4 regions of the Fructobacillus tropaeoli genome follow, and region 1 is predicted to be linked to each of the others. Evidence: riboswitches for the same ligand, from Rfam matches in the RefSeq annotation. Region 1 holds a riboswitch; each other region holds the start of a gene.
What was found. A riboswitch is a leader RNA that binds a small molecule or an ion and turns the genes downstream of it on or off. The one in region 1 is predicted to bind thiamine pyrophosphate.

Region 1 (4,739 bases):
CGTTACGCCGGCATCACAGGCCTCTTGAACCACGCGAATTACTTCGTTTGGATCGTCATTGACGTTTTGGCTTCCCACAACGAGATAAACCGTTAATGATGCAGGATCAAAATTCATTATCTTTTCCCTCTTAATCTTCTGGATTCGACCATTGGCCATGATTCAAAGGACCGTGACCATGACCGATAACTAGCGGATGCCCGATAATGGCATTCATATAACGGTGGCCCTTTTCAATTGCTTCTCGCAGAGAATCACCTTGGGCCAAAAAGGACGTAATCGCAGCCGAGAGGGTGTCCCCCGTCCCGTGCTTACTTGACGTTTCAACCTTTTGTCCTTCTAGCCAGAAGCCTTCTTCGTTTTCCAATAAGACATAATCATAAATCACTGGGCCTGCACCATGGCCACCCTTAACGATGACGTTTGGAACGCCCAATGCTTGAATCTTTTGACCAGCAGTAACCATATCATCGCGGTTACTGATTTTCATATCGGCTAATAGTTCGGCTTCGGGGAGGTTTGGTGTCACCAGTGTGGCTAATGGCAGCAAGTGATTCTTCAAGGCCGCAATGCCGGCTGGGTCGAGCAAGGTCGCCCCACCCTTGGCGACCATTACGGGGTCAACCACGAAGCTCTTTTGTTGGTAGTGACGGATGTTTTTCGCTACCTGAAGGACGCGCGCTTCGTCGAAGAGCGCACCCGTTTTGGCTGCACGGACATCAAAGTCGGCCATCACCGAGGCAAACTGTTGGTCAATCACGGCCAAATCAGTTGGATAAGCACCCTGCACACCTAGTGTGTTTTGTGCGGTTAATCCGGCCACCACGACCGTCGAATAAGTCTTGCAAGCCTGCATGGTTTTGATATCAGCTTGCATACCGGCACCACCACCAGAATCAGAACCAGCAATGGTTAATGCTGTCGGATATTGGTTTGGATCAATCATTTTGTTGCCTCCATTCCCTGCAGGAAGAATTGATTTTCATACTTTGTTGATTGGATAAAGGCAGCCAAGGCTTCCTCTTGCACCTCAGGGCTCACTTGCTCGGCCGTCTGATTAACCAAAGCTAACATTGGTCGCGTCAAGCCCTTGTCAATCCCACGGTAATAGCCCACCCATGGCATAAATGGATTATCTGGCTTAATGAGGCCATCCCGAATCAACAAATCAGCTAAGTAGGCATAGTCGTAAGGGCAGGCAGCCAAGGCAACCAAGCCGATAAACGGATCCTTTTCGACTGATTTGGTCATGTGGTTAACGTACTGATCCGTGACCGTTGAATTTGGATACTTCCCCTCTTGGATGCTCTTGTCGTCGGTTTCAGCCAAGTCCAGCAAAATCTTGTGCGCGGCATATTCGCGGTCATCGTCGGCCACTTCGGCATCGATTGTTTGTCCGGTTAATGTCTGGCAAACCTGTTCATACAGTGGCAAATAATGACCTAAATAACGGTAATCTTGTTGCACGTAGTAGAGCAGCGCCTCAGGATTAACTTCCCCAGCAATCATTGCTTGGATAAAGGGATTGGCATAAAAATCAGCCTTGTGTTCTTCCATCACTTGCATAAAGCGGTCGGAAAACGGCAGCGTCTTCGTCATTTTTTCTCCTCAATTATCAACTTTATTTTGGCAGACTATGGGGTTGCAGTCGCCATTTAGACAAAATAAAAAGCCCTCAGCCTGAGCTGAGGACTTCTGGCCTGTTGACGGTTACCGAACATGGGCAATGTCTTTAGGATTTCAATCCGTTTTTCGAAGTTTCCTGCGACCGTGCTAGCGGCATCAGGTTCAATGGGTATAATCTCAGCTCAGGGCACCCCAACTTTATTTATCACACAAGCAGTATAGCACGGAAATTAGAATCCGTGTGAAAAAACTTCGTTGTGGGTACTTGCTACCCGCTATGAAATCAGTTATATTATAAGTATACTTACAGATTAATTCTAATACCAAGGAGGTTCCCCATGAGCCCTGTCAAAACCGCTTCACTCACTCGCTACATGGATTCAACCAATCAGAAGTTTTTCAACTTATATACTGACTGGTTCCGCCAAATGAAATACCGTCTTCGTGAGCTTGACTTGACCCACCCCCAATTCCAAATTTTGGCCACCGTTCATGGCCTGAGTTTACAAAATACCGAGATTACGCAAATTATGGTGGCTAAGGCAGCGGACGTTGATGCCATGACCGCTTCGGCTATTATCACCAAACTGAGTCGTGAAGATCTTTTGGACCGCTACCCAGGTAAGAAGAACCCACGCTCAAAAGCCCTCTCCTTAACTCAGGCTGGCGAGGAAAAACTGCAACAAGCATTAGACATCGTCAATCAATTTGACCAAGACCTCTGGAGCCAATTTGATGCCACTTTGCCAGAAAGTATTGACCAGGCTCAAGCAGTCGTCAAAACCCACCACTTCTAAGATTGTCGAAGCATCGCATCACAAATTGAAAAGAGCCGAGCATACATAATTGTATCCTCGACTCTTTTTTCTTTGGCCCAAAAATCAGTGCAGTTCCACCACTTAATTGTAGTGCAAGTAATAGTGGCTCTGCCGCCTGCAAGCAAGCATGACGGTTCAAACCACTTTTGATTCACTAATTTCTGCAACGAATGCACCGTTCTAACCAAGTGATTGGTACCAATCAAAGATGGCTTTGACCTCCTCCATTGGCAAGTAGCGAGCAGTCAAAACCTTCGTACTGGTATCAGTTCGGACCACCACGGCAAGGTGGGCTCGCTGATTACGACGAGCTAGCCACCAACTCTGCTTAATGGACAACGACTGAATCTTATCCCAGGCAATGTAGGTCGTAATCGTTTCGTAGTTCTTCGCCGTTTTTAAAACGAGAACCTGGCCGTTAACCACTTGGGCAGTTGTCGCCTTCCCCTTATACCAGCCGGCACCGACAACGAAGGCCAACACAAGCAAAACCAGCAAAACAACGAGCGGCAACCGTTGAAAAACATAGATCAGGACGGCAGCGACGGGTAAGGTCCAAAAAAGGCCGTTACGGATCATTGTCAAAATCTGATAGGTTGAGCTACTGGTCTTTTTGATTGGCTTGCTTGGAAAATTAGGCAACCACTGTGACAAGTAGTGGTCAACAGCTCCTGATTTTACCATTGGAATCAAGGTCGGTACGTTTTTAGAAACCTTATCTTCGCCATTTTCGTCTGTAATTAACCGTGTCTTGACCGTCGAAAGGCCCAGTGCCTGCCGAAAAATATTTTGGCGGACCTCAACCGTTTGCATCCGGTTAATCGACAGATGCATCGTTTGTCGTTCGAAAAGTCCCCGAGCAATCGTTAAATGACCGGCATCATGGTGAACTTCAAAGCCAAAATACAAAATCACCGTTCGCAAAACATTAAAAGCAATCACGATTAAGACAAACAGAACCACCAGCAAGACGATCATCAGTGCGCCCAGACCCAGAACATGATTAGTAAATTCCTGCTCAAGCCAATGGCTGACTACCCCTTTCTGATCTAAGTGAACGAACCCACCCAAAAATATAAAGAATTGAAAGATGACTTCCGGCGTCGTCACGGCATAGGTAATCAAGGATAGAACAGAAGCCCGATAAGAATCAGCAGAAAGCCTGCTAGAATCATTTGACCGCAACGAGCTTGTTTGAGTGGCGGTTTTCGGGTCATTCTCAACATCAAACGACTGCCCCTGCGGGTCTTTCTTGTCCACTAACTCATCTTGTTCCTGTGTCGCTGGTCCTTCATTTTGCGCCTGAACTTTTGCGCGTTCAATCAAGGTGGGCAGATTAGTCGTTTCATCCTGTCGCTTTTGCTCAAGAACAAGTGCCACCCAGGTTGGTACAACGGAGAGGGAAATCTGATTTTGCTTGGCTCCCTTCCCCCCAGAATCAACGGCAATCTCCTCCAAATGGAATGGTTGTAGGAAAAACCATTGCTTTCGGTGGATATTTTGAATTTTGTGGTAAGGCAAGTGGCGCACCTGCCGTTCTAACACACCCGACCGGTAAATCAGTTCGCTCTCCGTGAGTTCATAGGTCGTCATCCAGAAGCTTAAAATGGACCAGATCAACAGTGCTAGGAAAAGCAAGACCCATTCCCACCAAGTAAAATGGAAAAAGAGCAATATGGCCAAGCCTAAAGCCACCATATTTTTCAATTGTTCGTAAAAACTCAAAATAAAAGCAAGGGGATGTAAGTGCTTAGCCTTCATGGCGAGCCTCCCTAGCCAACGTCATGACCCTGTCCTTAAATTGTTCAGCTTCGACCTCCGTTAAGGCTTCAATTTCATGACCAGATCCCCCCGTCAAAATATGCACCTGTTGTAATTTAAACAACCGTAAAATCGGTCCCTGGTCCAAATCGACGTTCTGCACCCGAGCAATTGGAATCGCAGTATGGGTCCGGAAGAAGAAGCCTTTTTTGATTTCAACATCCGTTTCGTTCACCATAAAGTGGTAAAAAGCATAACGGTAACGGACCAATAAAATGCCAACGACAAACCACAGTACAATGGCCAAAAAGAGCCCCCAGATTGCCCAAATTGGTAGATAAAACTTCAAAAAATGTTGTAGCGCCCAGTTTCCAGCGAAGTAAATGGCTAAAATCACAATGGCGCCAATGACTTCCATGATATACCAGACCTTTTTAATCGTTGCTGGTAATGCTTGCATCGTTCTCTCCCTCTCTCATAAAAAAATGGGGCTAAGAAGTAGTTTGGCTTCTTGGTCCCAAGTTATCGTTCACT
Region 2 (4,739 bases), on a different contig from region 1:
TTATCCTGCATTTCTCTGACTCAATCCAAAACCAAGTAATCCCAACAACAGCAAGGCCGCTGCCAAATCAAAACCAACCGCCAAAGACCCCGTCGCATCCGTTAACCAGCCCGTCAGATATGGCGCCGTAATCGAGGCCAACATCCCCAAAAAGTTATAAAGGCCAAATGTTGTGGCAACTCGCCCCTTTGGTGCATGGCGGCGAATGACCTGCAACAATAGTGGGTCAATGGTCATTTTCCCGGTCAACCCATACAAAATCAGTGCCAGAACAATCTGCTTTGAATTTTGACTCAAGCTTCCCAACACCAATGCCAAGGCTGATAACGGTACAAAAAGGTATAGAAACCGCCTGGCATGTGCTGTTTGATCTAATTTTTTTGCCAAAATTAAGGCACTTGGAATGGCAATCAAGGGCACAATCGAAGCAATCAAACCGACAAAACGTTGGTCAATATTTTTCATTCCCAACAAAAAGGTCGGTAACCAAGTTAACATGGCAATTTGGCCATAAATCGAGCAAAACAAAAGCCAATAAGCACCGATTAGCGGCCGCTTAAAGAATGGTCGCCAAATTTTTGGCGCTAATTTTGCTGCTAACGACGAGATGAGTGATTGCTGTTGGCCACCGCGTGCATTCACCGACTTTCCCCCATACCGAATTGACCGGCCCTCTTTAGGTAAGCCATACAGGTACAGGAAACCGACCATCACCGTTGGTAAGGCAATCACTAAAAAAGGAGTTGACCAGTGGTCCTGATTTTGAATCACCAGCGTACTGGCCAGTAAGGTACCCAGAATCTGTCCAACACCCTGCCCGCTATTAATAATGGCCATGCCCAAAGTTGCATGGCGGTCACTAAGGTTTTGATTAATTAATCCATAGGCTGGGCCGTAAAAACTACCCTGCCCTAGGCCTACCAGGGCCCGCACCAGTAGAAAAAGAGTAAAGGTTGGCACGATACCCGAGAAAAAAGTCATTGCCGCAAAGAAGATAAAGCCCAAAGCGACGATAGCCTTCTTCGAATGACCGTCCGCTAGACGTGAAAACGGCAACTGACTAACCGTGTAGGTTAAAAAAAAACAGATGAAATCAGTCCCAATTCAGCATGGTTCAGACCAAAAGATCGTTGAATTTCCGGCATCACTGGATTTAAGATTGTCCGATCGGCATAGATAAAAACCCAACCAAGAAAATTAATCAAGATGATTTTCTGTGCTAATGATAGATGAAGCCCTGCCCGTTTCGGCTGGATCATGGTCGTTCCTTTCCTTTTTAACCAAGGCTCACGCCTGCCAATGGTGATGATGGTGCCGCCTTTTTCGTCAATACTCGTCCTGGTTTGGCCAGGTAGGCCTTGCGACCAGCTTCAATCGCTAAGTGAAAGGCTTCGGCCATCAGAGGAATGTCCCCCGCTGTTGCCATTGCCGTATTGGCCATGATGGCATCGACACCCATTTCCATGGCTTCGGCTGCTTGACTTGGACGGCCGATTCCGGCATCCACAATAATTGGCAGGTCAATCTCGTCAACTAAAATTTGAATCAAATCTTTGTTCGAAAGCCCTTTATTAGTACCAATTGGTGCGCCCAATGGCATGACGGCAGCTGCACCTGCATCGACTAATTGCTTCGCAATATTGAAATCAGGCAAGACATAGGGCATGACGATAAAGCCTTCTTTGGCCAAAACCTCGGTTGTCTTTAACGTTTCATAGTTATCGGGCATCAAATACTGTTTATCAGGAATCACTTCTAATTTGATAAAGTCACTCCCACTCAGTTCACGAGCAATTCGCGCCATCCGGATTGCCTCCTCAGCGTTCGTGCACCCCGAAGTGTTTGGCAAGATGGTTGTCCCCTGTGGAATAAAATTTAAAATATTTTCCTCAGCTACACTCGTTCGGCGAAGAGCCATCGTGATAATTTCCGCTTTGGCATGGTTAACCGCTGAGTCAATCAACTCGTATGAGTACTTACCAGATCCCAAAATAAAGCGTGATTCAAACTGATGGCCACCGATGACCAATGGATCATTTGTCGACATTTTTTACTCCTCTACTGTCTCTTTTTCTAGAATTAAACGTAGGATTTGGTTCGCCTGGTGCCCCGCACAAATCAGGACACGAGCGGCCATCAATCCTTCTGCTCCCTTGGTCTGGCCATCACCACAAAGGTAAACATGGTCACTTTGCCGGACGGTTTGAATTTGATTGGCATCGTGAACACCAGCTAAGCCATTGCCCATCACGATTGGTGTCTCTGGCAAAACTTCTTGCGCCCGTCTTAACAGCATTGCTTTCGCATTTTGATCATCAAAGGCTTCACAGATGATATCAGCACCGGTAAAGAGGTTCAACACATTGCCCTCCGTCACTCGTTCCTGCCAAGTCGTCACCTCCACAAAGGGGTTAAACTCCAAGATGTTTTGCTTCAGGGCCAAGACTTTTGGTAAACCAACCTGGCTTAATTTAAACTGCTGACGGTTCAAGTTACTATGCTCAATTTCATCAAAATCAATCAAGGTCAAATGACCAACCCCGGCCCTGGCCAGCGCAATGGCAATATTTGATCCTAGTCCTCCCGAACCGGCAATCGTCACATGGGCGGCTGCCAACTTCTCCTGACTGTCAGCCACATTGCGATCCTTCATTTTTAGGTAGACGGATTCCACCGCCTGACCATCAATTGCAATCGTTGTCATTTTTTCTAACCCCCACCTACAAAGGCAATAATTTCTACTTTGTCGTTCTCAACCAGCACCGTTTCAGCCAAAGCCGCTTTCGATAAAATTTGACCATTGAGTTCGACAACCACGTTTTCGTGATGACTGTTTTGCTCTTCAAGTAGACTCAAAACCGTTACACCTGCGACGTTGTCCATCTGTTCGCCATTAATTGTCACCATCTTTTTTCTCCCTTCTGGGTCCGACCACCGAAAAATCAGTTTTTCATGCCAGCCACTACCCACTTTTGTTAAAAATTGAACAAAAAAAGCTGTTTCCACGTCAAAAACGCAAAAACAGCTTTCAAAAAAACTATCATCACTATCTTCCTACGCAGACGTTAATCTAATCAGGTTCAATGGGTATAATCTCAGCCAACCGGCACCCCAGATAATTCGTATTCAATTTTCGAAATCAATATAACATGGATTTTTTAGCCTGTCTACTCAAGAAGCAGGACAAAATTCCACTGGATTTACTAGACCAATTCTAATAAAATTTTCATCGTTACTGATTTTTCATTAGCGGCAATCAACAGACTAGGTCAATCCACCGACAAATGTTGGATAACACCCGAAAATAGCAGACAAGCCTTTAATCTCTACAGCTTTTTCCGTATAATTGTCTGTAGTAAAGTAATTGGAGGATAACCCAATGGATGATGTTAACAGCCGTTTAGAACAGGGGCAGCAAGGTAATGGTGGTCCCAAGATTAACCCTGATGAACAGCGCCTTTACCTAGGCACTTTTCGTGAACGAGTAGTCGCGGCCGTTAAAGAATCAAAGGCCGACGATAGCCAAGTTCAAGATGAACTCAAGGCACGGATGGCCAACTGGCCGGATACGACCTTACTGATTGACCAGGATGCTTGTGGTGATGCCTACATCAACTACTTGCAAATGGCCGTCAGCACCAATCACCCCTACACCCTTCTATCCGATTTTGAAAGAACAACACAAACTGATGACCCCTACGCGGTCGTTCTTGCGGCAAAATCAGCCGTAAACCAGGAATCAATTGACCTGTAACCTGACGAAGCCGGTTTCAACCGGCTTCTTTTTTATCAAGACAAAGTCACACTGATAAAGGAGTCTTCATGCTCGGACAAAAACCACTGGCCTACCGGATGCGGCCAACAAAAATTGAAGAAATCGTTGGTCAAGAAGACCTAGTCGGCGAAAATAAAATCATTTGGCGGATGGTGGAAGCCAAGCGTCTTTCCTCGATGATTCTTTACGGTCCACCTGGAACCGGTAAGACTTCGATTGCCTCGGCGATTGCCGGTTCGACAAACTTTGCCTTTCGGGCCTTAAACGCGGCGACCGACTCGCAAAAGGACCTGCAGGTCGTTGCTGAGGAAGCAAAGATGTCAGGGACCGTCGTCCTGCTTTTAGATGAAATTCATCGTCTCAACAAAGTCAAGCAAGACTTTCTCCTCCCCCACCTCGAATCGGGTGCCATCATCTTAATTGGTGCAACGACGGAAAACCCGTACTTAAACGTCACGCCAGCTATCCGTTCCAGAACCCAAATTTTCCAAGTCCACCCTTTAAGTGACCAAGACATCAAAAAGGCCATCAAACGGGCACTAACGGATAAAGAAAACGGTCTTGGCAACTATCAAGTGAACCTAGCCGACGAAGCCCTCACCCACCTTAGCCAGGCAACCAACGGCGATCTTCGCTCCGCCCTAAATTCCTTGGAATTAGCGGTCCTTTCGACCAAGCCGGATGCAGGTGGGGTTATCCAAGTGACCCTGGAGGTCGTTGAAGAAACTAGCCAACGACAGGCACTCGTAGCCGACAAGGATGGCGATGCCCATTACGACATCATCTCGGCTCTACAAAAATCAATTCGAGGATCGGATGTCGATGCGGCCCTGCATTACGCTGCCCGACTGATTATTGCCGGCGACCTACAAATCCTGGTTCGCCGCCTGATTGTGATTGCCTACGAGGATATCGGCCTCGCTAATCCGAATGGTGCTCAACGCGCCGTGACGGCCATTCAAAC
Region 3 (4,739 bases), on a different contig from region 1:
TGATTGCTGCCAAAAAAGCTAGTGTTGCCCACTATGTGATGGTTTCAGCTGCTGGAGCAGATGACCGCAGTCGGTGGTCTGCATCCGGTATTTATCATTATTTTATGATGAAGCACTATGCTGATTTGTATTTGCAAAATTCCGGTTTGGATTATACGATTGTTCGCCCAACGCTGCTTTTGGACACTGCTGGTACTGGCAGGGTTTCATTGAGTGTGGACTTTGCTGGTCCCAAAGAAGATTTGCAAATTTCGCGAGCAGATGTTGCTGCCTTTGTCACAGAAGTATTAGCTCATCCTGAACAATCAGCCAATCAAATCTATGATTTAACAACTGGTCATCAGAACATTCAAAGTATTTTTTGATTTGAAATGAAACCGAGGGGAAATCCTTGGTTTTTTATTTAAATTAAAAATAAATGATAAAAGGGTTGACATTCGCTCATAAAGTTGTAAACTACGAATCAACAGATAGAAAAGACAAGCGATAATAAGAACTGTCTGAGTGAGAAAATGATTAGAGAGCGCCTGTTTGGTGAAAGGGCGTCATTTTCAAACTCAAAGACGATCATTCTTTAGCTAGCGGACTGAAATCAGTAAGTCTTGCTCGGTTGGTACCGTTATCAAACCGGCGTATCGCCTTTTTTGGCCGTACGTTTGAGGTTGGACTTTACCGTTCAACAAATTAAGGTGGTACCGTGCGTAAGCGCCCTTAACAACGATTTTTTTCGTGGTTAAGGGCGCTTTTTTATCTGCTGATTTTTTAGAAAAGGAGGGCACCGTGAAGTTTCGTACCGTCGTGAGCTGTTTGTATACTGAAAGGAGCATTAATTATGACAATGACTGAATTGAAGACCAAGGTAAAGGTAGTACCAGCAAAGCAAGAGGACAAATTGGCGCAGGCCCTCTATCATGCTTATCAAGAACGTCAACCGCTTGAGATGACGGAATGGGAGAAGGTTGTCAGTGATGATCAAACTGCCTATCAAGTGCAAGACCAATTGATGGAATTGAAAAATCAGCCACTTGGGGGTTACAAGGTCAGTTTGACTAGCCAAGAAACGCAAGATATGTTCGACTCAAACGAACCATTGTATGGGGCTCAGGTGCAGAATCATTTTGTTCAGTCACCAGCCAATCTTTCGTTGAAGAGCGATTTGTTGGACCCATTGGCAGAGGTGGAATTGGTCTTCAAGGCCAAGGAAGACTTGCAAGTTACCGATTCTTTGGAAGATTTGCGTCGTAAAACGACTGTAGCAGCTGGTGTGGAAGTACCTGATGCCCGGTTTACGGACTGGTTCCCATCGTTGAGCAAGTACTTAGTCATGGCAGATGCAGCGGTTGGCGGTTTTGTGGTTTATGGACCAGAACGAGAAAGTACATCTTTGACCGTTGCTGAATTTGAGGATGTGAAGGCCCATTTGGCCCATAATGGCGAAGTGGTCGCTGAAGGAAGTTCAGCCGAAGTTTTGGGTAATCCACTTAAATCGTTGCAATGGCTAGTTAAAAAATTGGCAGCGCAAGGAAAGACCTTGCATGCGGGGGAACGAGTTTCCTCAGGAACCTTCCTATTGCCCCCACATCTAACGGAAGGAACCTGGACAGCTAGCTTTAACCATGATTTTGCAGACGTTGTGGTGGAAGTTAGTAAATAAACAAACAATTTTGAAATATCAGACAGAATAGTTGTCTTTTTTCGCTAAAATGAGTATAATCATTCTCGTTGGGCAATGAAGGTTGCCATCATGTTGGTCACCTTCATTGTTCAGTCACCCATTTTAGCGGTTCCAAATTGTTTGTTTCAGTGAACAACAATTGGCCGTACCAATAAATTGGGCGGCCTTTTATTTTGAATAAAATCGATCGGGGAGTTTGTGTAACAGACTGAGAGGATGGTAAACCATTGACCCGAACACCTGAACCGGATAATGCCGGCGGAGGAAATCGTATCACTTTTGTAATCGAGGACTCCGTTTTGGGGTGCTCGATTTTTTTCTTTCAAATCAGAAAGGAGTGGTAGTGAACAATTCACGGTGATGATGCCGTGGCGGGATGAAGGGGAGCGCCTTGATCCTGAAAAAACAGCGATGGGAAGCCGTGTTCCGGCGTGAGAGGAGACCAATTAGTCTCGACCGAACTTTCTACTAGACAGGGTCTGCCTGACTGGTTTAACCGCAAGAGTGGGAAAGGAGCGCTGTTTTTCGCTACCCCACTGATTTTAAAAGGAGCGTTTTCAGATGAAGACACAGAAAAAATTATCAACGAAGAAGATGTTAGTGACGGCCTTGTTGGCTGCTTTGGCCTATGTTTTAAATAGTTTTGTCTATTTCCCGGCAATGGCACCTTTCCAACACTTCGTTGATGTCTTAGCCGCCGTTTTGGTGGGGCCATGGTATGGCTTTGCTAGTGCCTTGATTTGTGGTATTTTGCGAATGATGTCCGGTCGGACGATTCAAGCCGTGACGGGTGCTATTTTTGGCCCCATCCTTGGCGGTTTGATTTATCGTAAAACCCACAACCTTTACCTGGTTTTCCTTGGTGAAGTGATTGGAACGGGTATTTTAGGGGCGTTGACTTCTTATCCATTGATGAAGATTTTCTATGGCTTGGACGTCCACAAGTGGTATTACTTTGTGCCATATTACACACCAGCTGCCATTGTCGGTGCTGGAATGGGATTGGCAGTGGTTCTGATTTTTCAGAAGACGGGACTGCTTAAGCGGATGCAAGCGAGCTTGGATTAAATAATCACGGTCAATCAGGGCGGTTTTGGTAATAGGGTTGGTAAAGGGGAGAGTGAGCGATGAGCGGTAAGGAATATCTGATTTTTGACCTCGATGGCACATTAGTTGATTCCATGCCTTTTTGGGAGAATTTAGCCACTGAATTGCTTCACCGACATGGCATTGACCAGTTGCCAGCAGACTTGCATGACCGGATTCAAACCATGACTTTGACGGATTCGGCCGTCTTTATACAAGAGTTATTTGCGTTACCGGTCACAGCAGAGAGCTTGGCGCAGGAGATGCGAGCTTTGATGGACCAACACTATCGAAATGATATTCCGCTTAAGGTTGGCGTGTATGCATACTTACAAAATGCATACCAATCTGGTCGCAAAATCGTTCTGGCAACCGCTAGTAGCTCGGTGTTGGCCAAAGACTGTCTACGTCGTCTGAAACTGCTGCCATTTTTTGACTTTGTTTTTTCCTGTGAAGATGTTGGGCAGGATAAAACGCAACCTACAATTTACCAGGCTGCTGCACGGTATTTTGGCCAGCAACCGAACAAGATTTCAGTCTACGAGGACGCACTGTATGCGGCTTCAACTGCAAAGAGGGCGGGTTTTCATTTGATTGGTGTCTACGACCATCAGTCAAAGAAAGAGTGGACTGATTTACAAAATTTAGCAGACGAAACGATTGATTTTGCGACTGTAGTAAAAGGAGAAAATAAATGAGTGCAAGTGTAGCGATTCAGGTTTTACCAGCGGCCGAAAATGACCAAGAATTGTGTCGGATGGTCGATGAGGTGATTGCTTATATTCAGAGTACTGGCTTACGTTATGAAGTTGGCCCCTTTGAAACAACGATTGAAGGCGATGATTATAATCAGTTGATGGATATTGTCAAAGAGTGCCAACACGTGGCTGTCCGAGCGGGTGCCAAGAAGGTTTCTGCCTATATCAAGGTTGCCTATCAGCCTGATGGTGAGATCTTAACGATTGACCAAAAGATTGGTAAGTACCAAAAATAAAAAAAGTCAGACCTTTGCGGGTCTGACTTTTTTTGAGCTGACGATGATAGAATCGCAGCTTTCATTATTGCAAGAGTGCTTCCAATGTTGGCAAGTCCTCAACTACCTGGGTTGGCTTGATTTCTGCCGGGCTTTCTTTGTGATTAGGATTAATCCAAATCGTGTCGAGTTGATAATTTTGACCACCCATGATGTCGGACGTTAAGCCGTCCCCAATCATCACCGTATTTTCCTTGGTCATTTGTGGGTTATCTTGGAAAATGCGGTCGAAGAATGCTGCGTCGGGTTTAGAAGCACCAATCATTTCAGAAGTGAAAATTTGGTCAAAGTACTGGTCTAAGCCAGTTTCCTTGAGGCGAAGGCGTTGAGTAGCGTCTTGGCCATTCGTACCGGCGATAATCGTATATTGATCTTGCAGGTGTTGCAAAATTTCAGTTGCATAGGGGAGCATCCGATAATTATGGTCACGCAATGTGGCGTATTCTTGCTCAAGTCGGTCGGCATCATAGTCGATTCCAAGAGCTTCGAGGGTCTTTTGAAAGCGTTCTTCAAAAATTTGTTGGCGAGCAATTTCTTTGAATTCATATTGTTGCCAGAGATGGTGGTTGATCTCTTGATAAGTTTTTAGTGCATGGTCTAAATCAGTGCCTGTTAAGCCTAATTCATTTGAAAAAAGCTGACGAATGGCGGCGACTTCACCTCCAGTAAAATCCAAGAGGGTGTCATCAAGGTCAAAAATCAAGTATTCATAGGTCATGCTATAATCCAACTTTCTATACTATAATTAACTTTAATTATGATAACACGGTGGTTAAAAGACAACCCCTTAATTTTTGTTTTATTTTAAAAGAAAAAGGGGCGTTCCGAACTGATTTTAAAAATGATTAAAAAACGTCCTTTGTTATCAAATTTTAATCTTGATAAGCTTGACGAAGCCCCCCTGGTTAGGTGTTTAATGGGGAGGTAATATTTTTTGTTAAAATG
Region 4 (4,739 bases), on a different contig from region 1:
GAATAAGATGGCCGATGTTTACCAGGAAGCGAAGGCTGACCCTGATTTTCAGGCGGAATTGGCTGACCTACTGGCTAATTATGCTAACCGACCATCGCTGTTGTACTATGCTAAAAACATGACGGAAGACCTTGGTGGTGCTCAAATTTATTTCAAACGCGAGGACTTGAACCACACGGGAGCTCATAAGATTAACAACGTGATTGGCCAGGCATTGCTAGCCAAGCGGATGGGCAAGAAACGCTTGATTGCCGAAACCGGTGCCGGTCAACACGGGGTGGCCACGGCAACGATTGCCGCCTTGTTTGGCCTGGAATGTGAAGTCTTTATGGGAAAGGAAGACACGGACCGTCAGCGTTTGAATGTCTATCGGATGGAGCTCCTTGGGGCCAAGGTTCATGCCGTGACTTCCGGATCAATGGTCTTAAAGGATGCCATTAATGCCGCTCTGCAGGACTTTGCGGCCCGACCTGAGGACACGTTTTATGTGATGGGCTCGGCAACCGGCCCTCATCCTTATCCGGAGATGGTGCGTGACTTTCAAAGTGTCATTAGCCAGGAATCCAAGCAACAAATTCAGGACCAATTGGGACGCTTACCCGATAAGGTTATTGCCTGTGTCGGTGGTGGTTCCAATGCCATTGGTAGTTTTGCCCACTATATCGACCATCCTGAGGTGGACTTGATTGGGGTGGAAGCGGCCGGCAAGGGCGTTGATACTGATTTGACGGCGGCGACCATTGAAAAGGGCCGGTTGGGTGTCTTTCACGGCATGAAGTCGCTCTTTTTGCAAAATGACAGTGGCCAAATTAATCCGGTTTATTCGATTTCGGCTGGGTTAGATTATCCAGGAGTTGGGCCAGAACACGCCGCCTTGGCAGCCGAACACCGGGCCCAATATGTTGGTATCACCGATGATGAGGCCGTGGCTGCCTTTGAGTACATTGCCAAGCAAGAGGGCATTATTGCTGCCATCGAAAGCTGCCATGCCGTGGCCTACGTGCAAAAATTAGCGCCAACATTGCCAAAAGACCAGGTCATTGTCTGCACATTATCTGGCCGAGGCGACAAGGATGTGGCCGCGATTGCCAAGTATCGGGGGGTTGAAATTCATGAGTAAAATTAGTCAGACCTTTAAAAACCATAAAAACTTTATTGCCTTTGTCACCGCTAATGATCCAGACATGGAAACAACTGTTAAAAATGTTGTGGCCTTGGCTGAAGGCGGGGCCGACGTGGTTGAAATTGGGATTCCTTTTTCCGACCCAGTCGCCGATGGTCCCGTTATTCAGGCGGCCGATTTACGGGCGCTGCGTGACCCTGATTTGCCGATTGAATCGATTTTTGCAGCTGTAAAGGAAATTCGACGGCAAACAGCAGTGCCGTTGGTCTTCTTGGTCTATCTAAACGTTGTCCTCCAGTACGGCTATGAGCGTTTTACTGCCGACTGTGAAAAATTCGGTGTTGATGGCCTGATTATCCCCGATTTGCCCTATGAAGAACGAGGGGAATCGGCTCCCTTTACTGACAAGCACGGCTTGGATTTGATTCCGTTGATTACGGTGACGTCTGGTGAGCGCATTTCAATGATTGCCAAAGAAGCGACCGGCTTTATCTATCTGGTTTCTTCTTTGGGGGTGACGGGTACTCGCGAGTCCTTTGCTTCTAATTTAGCGGAGGTTGTTGGGCAAATTGAGGCGGTCACGGATGTACCGGTGGCCATTGGCTTTGGTGTCCATACTGCCGACCAGGCACGGACAATGGCGGAATTGGCCGATGGGGTCATTATTGGGTCCGCCTGTGTCCAGATTGTGGCTGACAATGGTCAAGAGGCACCGGCAAAGTTACAGGCATACGCCGAGGAAATCCGTGCTGCCGTTGATGACGTAACGGTCGAAGAGGCTTAACGGTCGAAGAGGCTTAACGGATTAGTCAAAAGCAAGTACCCCTGCTAACACCTAAACCGGCTTTGTGAGTGACTTTAAAGTTAATGGTGTTGCTGAGTGGCTTTGCTTACTTTTGGTTGGTTCGTCTATTGCCTTTTGTCGTTAGTGGGCTAGATTCGAATTTTTTGGATTAATAGTGCATTATATTTGTTCTAATTTTAAATTTCATGCTATACTGAAAAAAATTAATTAATTCGCAAGGGGAGCATCACGCTGAGATTAGACAGAAATGTCTTAGACCCTATGTACCTGATCTGGTTAATACCAGCGTAGGAATGCAACTAATATCGTTAACAAGGGTCATTTTTTAAGGGCTTTTTGGTTGAGGTTGAATTCATCATGAATTCAACCTTTTTCTTTTGCTGGTAAAGACTGTTCAGGGTGGATTGATGAATTAAATTTTAGGAGAGAAAAAATGATTCAACAGAACCATCAGCAGCAAGAAAGTTCCCCGGAAGAGGTACCATTAAGCACCGGTCAGATCCTATTGATTAGTATTCAACATATCTTTGTTTCCAATGTCTGGCTGGACCCGATTTTTGTTGCCTCAGCTGCGGGCCTCTCGTTAGCCCTGTCGACGAACTTGATCAGTGCTATTTTTTTGGCATCTGGTCTCGTGACGATTTTGCAGGCTTCAAAATTAGCGCGGCTGCCGATTGTGCAAGGACCCTCAGCGGCCTTTGACGCCTTAATGATTAGCGCTGGTAAAACTGGGGGCTTGCCAGCCGCCGGTGGCGCCGTCTTTCTCAGTGGCTTTATTGTTTTGCTGATGTCGTTATTTGGCTGGGTTCATCGCTTAGCCAAGAAGCTGACACCTGCGATTACCGGGACCATTATTTTTTTGGTCGGCGTTTCGCTTTCAAGTTTTACAATGTCGGAATTATTAGGGGGTACGCCCGGAACAAAAGGCTTCGCAGCACCGAATGTTTTGCTGGTGGCCGTGGTGACCACTTTGATTGTTGTCTTGGGATCGTTGTTTGGCCGCGGTTACTGGCGTAAGTTTTCCTTTTTGTTGGCCCTGGTAGTCGGCAATCTTTTGGCGGCCAGCTTGGGGATGATTGACCTGTCAGGCGTCAAAAGCCAACCGCTCTTTGGCTTACCACGGTTGTTCCCATATGGACTATTTCGTTTTAATTGGGATATTTTCTTGACCTTCTTCATCGCTTATTTAGTGGCGGTGGTTGAAGCTTTGGGTGTTTATGAAGCATCCGCCGATGTTACCAAAGAAGAATTAAGCTCAAAGCGTATTAGCCGTGGCATTGCTGGTGAAGCGGGTGGTTCAATGCTTTCCTCTTTGATTGGTGGTTTCCCAACAACCGCTTTTGCCCAAAACTTAGGGGTGATGAAGTTGACGGGGGTTCATTCTCGTAAGCCAATTCTATTGGCCGGGGGATTGCTGATTTTACTAGGGTTCGTGCCTAAGTTTGCGGCAGTTCTGGCTTTGACTCCAGCACCAGTGATTGGTGGAATGTTTTTGCCGGCAGCGGCGACTTTGTTGACGACGGGCTTTGCAACCCTGCAGAAGGCTGATAAGAGCGAAGCAACACGGATGAGTATTGGTTTGTCTTTGTTGTTGGCCATTGCCTTGCCATCTTATGCAAAGGGCTTTTCAGGTATTTATCAGTCACTCTTTTCAAATAGTATTTTAGTTGGTGCCCTGTCGGTTGTGACTTTGCATATCCTATTAATTGTCATACCAGGATTTTTTGGAAGGGAAAAGAACCATGAGTGATTCAGTTGCAGCGATTCAAGAAGAAATTCTGAGTTTTATTGATCAGCACCAAGTCATGGACGGCCATCATGAAAGCGATGAGGATTTTAACCGGCTGGCCCTCGATTTATTTCAATATCAATTTGACCATAATTTACCCTATAAAAAATATGCGCAACAACAACGAAAAAGTCCGTTAATGGTTCATCGGTGGCAAGATATTCCACTCATGCCGATTCAGGGATACAAGAAGTTAACACTGTCGACAACACCAATTACGGCGGACGAGGCCGTTTTTATGTCGAGTGGGACAACGGATAAAAACCACCGTAGTCATAGCTACCATCCAACTTTTGCTGTTTGGAATGAATCGATGAAGGCCCCATTCAAGCAGTACGTCCTTCCAGACGTTGATCGAATCACGATTATCGGTCTTTTCTCGGATGAAGAACACTTAGCAAATTCTTCTTTGGCTCATTATGTTAGTCACGCCATTGCCGAGTTTGGTGACCAACATAGTCGAGCTTACGTCAATCAAGACGGTATCGATTACCAGGGCGTGGTCGCTGCTTTGAAGGCGGCAGAAGAGGACCAGCGTCCTGTGATGTTATTAGGGGCTAGTTTTTCCTACGTCCATCTTTTGGATTATCTAAAACAGCAGAAATTAGTCTTCCACCTGGCTGAGAAAAGTCGGATTTTTGATACTGGTGGTTTCAAGGGTCAGTCGCGTCAAGTTAGCGAAGACCAGCTGCTAGCTGATTTGGAAGGAACCTTTGGCGTCAGCCGTGATTATTATTTAAATATGTATGGCATGACGGAAATTAGTTCACAGTGCTATGACCAGAACCTGTGGCGCCTCAACCAGGGGTTGGAGCCAATTTATAGTAAGCAAACACCGGCTTGGGTTCGTGTCAGAATTTTAGATACCGATACCTTGGAACCAGTTACGCCGGGTGAAAAGGGGGTTTTGGCTTATTACGATCTTTCAAACTGGAACTCATGTTTGGGCATTTTAACAGAAGATTTAGCAGTCCAGGATGAAGCTGGCTTTACCTTGCTCGGTCGAATCGCTGGGGCGGAGT

Region 2: another riboswitch for thiamine pyrophosphate. It lies ahead of thiS (sulfur carrier protein ThiS); the one in region 1 lies ahead of FT12353_RS02600 (TenA family protein).
Region 3: another riboswitch for thiamine pyrophosphate. It lies ahead of thiW (energy coupling factor transporter S component ThiW); the one in region 1 lies ahead of FT12353_RS02600 (TenA family protein).
Region 4: another riboswitch for thiamine pyrophosphate. It lies ahead of FT12353_RS07240 (solute carrier family 23 protein); the one in region 1 lies ahead of FT12353_RS02600 (TenA family protein).

Annotation. Positions count from the first base shown of each region.
Region 1 is NZ_BOJU01000002.1:101,328-106,066, forward strand. Features, by position in the region: gene thiE (thiamine phosphate synthase) at 1-117, opposite strand, end outside; gene thiD (bifunctional hydroxymethylpyrimidine kinase/phosphomethylpyrimidine kinase) at 131-946, opposite strand; gene FT12353_RS02600 (TenA family protein) at 943-1,599, opposite strand; TPP riboswitch at 1,743-1,831, opposite strand; gene FT12353_RS02605 (MarR family winged helix-turn-helix transcriptional regulator) at 1,965-2,423, shown strand; gene FT12353_RS02610 (PH domain-containing protein) at 2,625-4,205, opposite strand; gene FT12353_RS02615 (PH domain-containing protein) at 4,195-4,665, opposite strand.
Region 2 is NZ_BOJU01000003.1:7,095-11,833, forward strand. Features, by position in the region: gene FT12353_RS04085 (Zn-dependent hydrolase) at 1-11, opposite strand, end outside; gene FT12353_RS04090 (MFS transporter) at 1-1,056, opposite strand; gene FT12353_RS08505 (hypothetical protein) at 1,074-1,259, opposite strand; gene FT12353_RS04095 (thiazole synthase) at 1,277-2,047, opposite strand; gene thiF (sulfur carrier protein ThiS adenylyltransferase ThiF) at 2,051-2,704, opposite strand; gene thiS (sulfur carrier protein ThiS) at 2,710-2,907, opposite strand; TPP riboswitch at 3,035-3,124, opposite strand; gene FT12353_RS04110 (YueI family protein) at 3,380-3,754, shown strand; gene FT12353_RS04115 (replication-associated recombination protein A) at 3,823-4,739, shown strand, end outside.
Region 3 is NZ_BOJU01000001.1:96,818-101,556, reverse strand. Features, by position in the region: gene FT12353_RS00475 (SDR family oxidoreductase) at 1-365, shown strand, start outside; gene FT12353_RS00470 (2-keto-4-pentenoate hydratase) at 833-1,654, shown strand; TPP riboswitch at 1,854-1,959, shown strand; gene thiW (energy coupling factor transporter S component ThiW) at 2,237-2,743, shown strand; gene FT12353_RS00460 (HAD family hydrolase) at 2,803-3,459, shown strand; gene FT12353_RS00455 (thiamine-binding protein) at 3,456-3,755, shown strand; gene FT12353_RS00450 (YjjG family noncanonical pyrimidine nucleotidase) at 3,820-4,512, opposite strand.
Region 4 is NZ_BOJU01000005.1:44,225-48,963, forward strand. Features, by position in the region: gene trpB (tryptophan synthase subunit beta) at 1-1,120, shown strand, start outside; gene trpA (tryptophan synthase subunit alpha) at 1,113-1,907, shown strand; TPP riboswitch at 2,136-2,239, shown strand; gene FT12353_RS07240 (solute carrier family 23 protein) at 2,362-3,678, shown strand; gene FT12353_RS07245 (LuxE/PaaK family acyltransferase) at 3,671-4,739, shown strand, end outside.